2 regions of the Clostridium sediminicola genome follow, and region 2 is predicted to be linked to the other one. Evidence: riboswitches for the same ligand, from Rfam matches in the RefSeq annotation. Region 2 holds a riboswitch; the other holds the start of a gene.

Region 1 (3,235 bases), on a different contig from region 2:
AGCTTTGCTTCTTCACCCAAAGCTGCGGCTATTTCTTCTCCCATTCGTCTTGGTACTACTAGATCCCTATCTCCTTGGAATACTATAGTAGGAACTTTTATTTTTTCAATATCTCCAGTGCCTTCTACAACACCATTGTGTATATTTGATATATTAAACCTAGTTAAAGCGTAATCTACGTCTACTAGATTTCTTTGTGTTAACATATCATCAAGATATTCTTCGTATTTTTCTTCTACTGGCCTATTTTTTGTATAAATCAATGCATTCCAAACAACCCTATAAGTTTTTTTATCTCTATTTTTAATGGCATTTAATATAGGTACTACTTGTATAGGATCTTTAGCTATCTCTTCTTTTGTTCTTAAGAATTCACCAATTATTGGTTGTCCTTTTTTATCTTTCTTAAAAATTGGGTAACCTGTTATTCCAACAGATTCTATTAATACTAGTTTTTCTACATAATCAGGATAATCAGCTGCAAAATGCAATGCAACACCCCCACCAGTAGACCATCCTGCAAGTGCAAAGCATTTAATGTCAAGCTTATCTACAAACATTTTAACATCTTCCGAGAAATCCTTAAGTGAATCTATAGCTTTATTATACGTAGATACACCAAAACCTCTTAAGTCAATAGCATAAATTTTAAAATCATTCTCAAGCTTTTCCATTACTATATCCCAATGTTTAGAAGATGTCATATTCCCATGAATGAGTACCAATGTTTTATCGCCTCTACCGCATTCTCTATAGCCAAGTGTTTCTCCGTTATCAATTTGCACTTTCTTTAACTCAAAATTATTCATTTGTAAAACCTCCTTTTGAATTAATTTAGCAAAAACCATGCCACCATCCAATAGTTCTATCTATGGTATATATAGATTCTATATAATTATATGAAAACTTCTTATTAATAAATGCAAAAAGACTGTTTATACACCAAGTGTATAAACAGTCTCAATATTATCTATATGCTGTTTTCTTTTGATCAGCTGTTAACTCTTCACTTTGAAGATAACCCGAAACAGATTTGTATACAGGTATTGTTATAGCTGCAACTACTACACCTTTTAATAAATTGAAAGGTAAAATTGAAAGTAATACAAAATCTAATAAACTATCTATATTCGAATTTACCGCAGCTCCCATTCCAATGAATGCTTCTACAGGCATCTTAAATGCAACTGAATATAAAGGTAAGAATACAAAATAATTTAATACTGTTGCACCTATTGAAAATGCCAAAACTCCTGCAAATAAACTTATGATTGCCATTTTCTTAGTTTTATTCAATTTATATATATAACCAGAAACTAAAACAAAAATTGCACCTACTGTAAAGTTAGCAAATTCTCCAACAAATCCTGATGAAGTTCCTTTAAGAATTAAAATAAGTATGTTCTTAAATAATTCAATTGCAACTCCGGCTATAGGCCCCATTGCAAATGCCCCTAATAATGCTGGAAGATCACTTATATCAATTTTCAAGAAAGCCGGGAAAATTGGAAGTGGAACGTCGATAAACATTAATAAAAACGCCATAACCGATAATAATGAAATTTTAACCATTCTGTTTAATTTAATATTTTTCATGTGCAAAACCCTCCTAATTTTTTATTCTTCAAGAAAATAAGGATAAGCCACTTCAACTATTAATCTATGCAAGTCCAAAACTCATTAATACCTGTGATTTTATACATGTATAGATTAAGTTTACGCAAGGTTTACCTATAAAATTAGAGGTTAGTATAAATAAAAAAGTCCTGACGATAAACATCAGGACGTAATAACATAATTATACTTATACCCTCTACCATCCAGACTTTACTGTCGGTCTTGGAGTTTCACCAAGTCAGCCTTTCGGCTCGCGGACTATAACCGCCGGTCGGGAATTTCACCCTGCCCTGAAGATATTTTATTCTATTTTATAAGATAATTATAACAACTCTTTTCGTTATAATCAAGCTTTTATTGTTTAATATTTTTCATTGATAATGATATTCTTCCTCTTTTTTCATCAACATCAATAATTTCTACATTCACCACATCACCTACTTTAACAATATCAAGTGGATGCTTTACAAATGAGTCTGATAATTGACTAATATGTACCAAACCATCTTGATGCACTCCTATATCTACAAATGCACCAAAATCTGCAACATTTCTAACAGTGCCTGCAAGAACCATACCCGGTTTTAATTGATTCATTTCAATAACCCCTTGTTTAAGTATTGGTTTTGGTAATTCTTCTCTAGGATCTCTACCTGGCTTTTTAATTTCTTTTAATATATCTTTTAAAGTTGGAACTCCAATTCCTATACTTTCAGATAATTTTTCTAAGCCATAAAGTTCAGCAGTTTTATCTATAATACTAATATCTTCTTTACCTATTTGGTTCTCTTGATATTTCAAAGTAGCTAACAAAGCTTTGGTTGCTTTATATGATTCTGGATGAACTGCTGTATTATCAAGTACTTCTTTACTCTCTGGTACTCTTAGGAAACCAGCACATTGCTCAAAAGCTTTTGGTCCAAGTCTTTTAACTTTTAAAAGCTGCTTCCTAGTAGTAAATTTACCATTCTCTTCTCTATATGCTACTATATTATCTGCAATAGAAGATGATATTCCTGATATATATGATAGCAAAGCTGGTGTTGCTATGTTTAAATCTACCCCTACACTATTTACCGAATCTTCAACTACACCTTTTAATGATTCATCTAGTTTCTTCTGTGTAACATCATGCTGATACTGGCCAACTCCTATTGATTTTGGATCAATTTTCACAAGTTCAGCTAGAGGATCCTGTAGTCTTCTAGAAATAGATATAGCTCCTCTAATAGAAACATCTATATCTGGATATTCTTTAGATGCTAATTTTGATGCTGAGTATACTGATGCTCCTGCTTCTGAAACTATAACATAAGAAAGATTAACACCTTTTTCTTCTCTAACTTCTTTTATCAATTGAGCGATAACTTCTTCTGACTCTCTACTAGCAGTACCGTTTCCAAGAGAAATAACCTGTACTCCATGTTTATATACTAATTCTTTTAATTTTTTAATAGAACCTTTTACATCATTTTGTGGAGCTGTCGCATAAACAGTTGCTATATCTAATAGTTTTCCTGTTTCATCTAATACAGCAATTTTACAGCCGGTTCTGAAGCCAGGGTCATAACCTAATACAACATTACCCTTAATGGGTGCTTGCATTAATAAAGCCTTT
Region 2 (3,235 bases):
ATATTTAAAATCCATTTTCTCTTAAAAAATCCATGCTAATTTTATTTTCTGTTTTATCTTCTTTTTTATTAAAGCCTATCAATCTTTCAACATATTTTCCTACAATATCACATTCAATATTAACTCTCTCTCCTATACCTTTTGAAAGCAAAGTAGTTTCTTCTTTTGTCAATGGTATCAAAGAAATTTTGAATATTTTTTCATCTACATACGCAACCGTAAGACTTATGCCATCAATTGCAACTGACCCCTTTTCTACTATATATTTCAAAATATCATCATTTACTTCAATAGAAACCCAAGTCGCATTATCTTCATTTTTAAGGTTTATAATGTATCCAACTCCATCAATATGCCCAGAAACAATATGTCCACCAAATCTATCACCTACTTGCATAGCACGTTCTAGATTCACTTTACTTCCTGTTTTTAAGTTTCCTAAATTACTTCTGTTCATAGTTTCTGGCATTACATCAACAGTAAACTCATTTTCAGTAAATTTTGTCACTGTTAGACAAACCCCATTTGTTGATATACTATCTCCCAACTTTACTTCCTTTAAAATTTTATTAGCTAATATAGTTATCTTTGCAGAATTCCCTGATTTATCAATCTTTTTAATCTTACCAATTTCCTCTATTAAGCCTGTAAACAAAATTATCCCCTCCTTTCATATGAATATGTATGATGGACTGTTCCCTGTAAAATATCAACTAAACACTGTCAACTGTAAACTGTCAACTGTATATGTATCCTTCTATCACAATATCTTCATCCAATGTTATGATTCTCATGTCTTTTATCAATATACTACTATCCATAGTAGCTACACCAGTTCCTTCCACTGGCGTTTTTGCATTTTTTCCTCCAATAATTTTGGGTGCTATAAAACTAATCACTTTATTTACTAGTCCATTACTAAGAGCACTCCAATTTAGAGTTCCTCCCCCTTCAATCAGAATACTATCAATTTTCTTTTCTCCAAGCTTTTCTACTAGCTTGCTCAAATTAACTCTATTATTCTCCGAAGGCATAATTAAAACTTCTGCACCTTTTTTCTTAATGGACTTTAATTTCTCATCATCAATGTTTTTTGTAGTAGCAATTATTGTTTTTGATGCTGACTTAGAATTTAAAACCTTAGAATCTAATGGGATTATTCCAGTAGAATCAACAATAATTCTTATTGGATCTTTACCTTCACCACTTTCTAATCTAGTAGTAAGAGATGGATTATCTGCTAAAACTGTACCTATACCTACCATTATTCCAGAAACATGATTTCTAATTTTATGTACATACTCTCTTGATTTTTCATTAGTTATCCACTTTGAATGTCCTGTATAAGTAGCAATTTTGCCATCTAAGGTCATTGCTGTTTTCATAATACAATAAGGTGTTTTTGTAGTAATATAATGGATAAAAACTTCATTAAGTTCTTTTGCTTCTTTTTCCATAATTCCACAAGTAACATCAATACCATTATTTCTTAATATTGCTATCCCGCCACCAGCAACCACTGGATTAGGGTCTTCCATTGCAATAATTACCTCTTTGATTCCTTTTTCTACTATAGCATTGGCACAAGGTCCAGTTTTACCATAGTGTGAACAAGGTTCCAAAGTTACATACATAGTTGCACCTGTAACATCCTCTTTTGCATTTTTAAAAGCATTAATCTCTGCATGAGGACCTCCATAAAACTCATGGTACCCTTCACTTATAATCTGATCATTCTTGACAATAACCGCTCCTACTAATGGATTAGGATTAACATACCCAGAACCCATATTTGCAAGCTCTAAAGCTCTTTTCATAAATTTTATATCCATACTCTACCCACCTTTGACCTTCTCTAATCCTACTTTTCCCTAGTCAATAATATTTACTCATATCAATATATAATAGTTATTGATATCTTTTTACTGAAAAACTTAAATTTAATAGAAAATAAAAATGCTCTGAAGATTTTAATCTTCAGAGCATTTTTAATCATAAAAAAAGTTATCTTATTGTTCTACCATAAAGTAATTTAAGTTTAACTTACTTTTGTGGTTTAACCGTCTTTTATAATCTTTAGAAACTTTTTGTTAGTTTCTATATATAAAAAACCCTGAAGAATTATAAATTCCTCAGAGTTGATAAAATCAGATCATAAAAATAACCTTATTAAAGCTTAATATTCCTTCTTCCATCCAGACTTTAACTGTCGGTCTTGGAATTTCACCAAGTCAACTATTTATATCATTTATACAAATAGCTCGCGGACTATAACCGCCGGTAGGGAATCACACCCTGCCCTGAAGTTTTATTTAATTTTTATATTTGTATTATATTACCCTCTATCAATTTTGTCAATATGTATTTTGCATTTTGTATTTCTGATTACCTTTCTAATATTGTATCGATACATTTGCTTTGATTTAATAAACGTACTATGATTATTTCAACAAATAGCTCGACTTTAAGATGTTATTGATTAAAATTATTAGACACACTATCTATGAATTGCAAACAAGTTCGAAATTTATAATGACAAGTTACAAGTGATAAGTGACAAGTTGTGAATACCTTTCGCAAGCGAGAGCTTTTAACTAAATAAAAGATAAAAAGATTCCTTTTGCATCAGCAAAAGAACATTATTTCAGTTAGCGAAGCTAACAAAGGCTTAGTTAAAGATTTTCCTAAAGAAGATCATCCTTAACTTATCACTTATAACTTATCACTTGTCACTGATTTGTTTCGCATTTTATTTCGATTTTGTACTCAATATTTACAATTATCATTATCATCTTAAAACAGCGCCAAACAAACAAAAGGGGGATTTCTCATGGAACAAAAACAAAATATTACACTAACAAAAAGGAATTTTGCTGTAAAAGATTTAACTTTATCTGCTCTATGTATTGCTTTGGTTTTTATTGCAACAAAATTTATTAATATTAGACTACCTATTTCAGTTAATGGTGGTTTAATTCATCTAGGTAATGTTATGCTTTTTTCAATATCAATATTATTTGGTAAGAAAAAAGGTGCTATTGCAGGTGCTTTTGGTATGGCCATCTTTGACTTGTTATCTGGATGGGTAATTTGGGCTCCCTTTACTTTTATTGTACGAGGTGTGATGGGGTATATTATAGGAAGTATTGCTAATGCTAAAAACAGAAACGGAGAGAAACTTTCTTGGAATTTATTAGGTATAACACTAGCAGGCATTTGGATGATCTTCGGCTAC

Evidence for each region. A riboswitch is a leader RNA that binds a small molecule or an ion and turns the genes downstream of it on or off. The one in region 2 is predicted to bind FMN.
Region 1: it holds a riboswitch for FMN, as region 2 does, so the genes downstream of both, ACQ3F0_RS04460 (ECF transporter S component) here and ribD (bifunctional diaminohydroxyphosphoribosylaminopyrimidine deaminase/5-amino-6-(5-phosphoribosylamino)uracil reductase RibD) in region 2, are expected to answer to the same signal.

What each region holds. Positions count from the first base shown of each region.
Region 1 is NZ_BAABMF010000002.1:150,107-153,341, forward strand. It holds gene phaZ (intracellular short-chain-length polyhydroxyalkanoate depolymerase) at 1-809, opposite strand, end outside; gene ACQ3F0_RS04460 (ECF transporter S component) at 967-1,596, opposite strand; FMN riboswitch at 1,805-1,919, opposite strand; gene ACQ3F0_RS04465 (Tex family protein) at 1,972-3,235, opposite strand, start outside.
Region 2 is NZ_BAABMF010000007.1:79,800-83,034, forward strand. It holds gene ACQ3F0_RS13185 (riboflavin synthase) at 5-655, opposite strand; gene ribD (bifunctional diaminohydroxyphosphoribosylaminopyrimidine deaminase/5-amino-6-(5-phosphoribosylamino)uracil reductase RibD) at 738-1,832, opposite strand; FMN riboswitch at 2,180-2,312, opposite strand; gene ACQ3F0_RS13195 (ECF transporter S component) at 2,831-3,235, shown strand, end outside.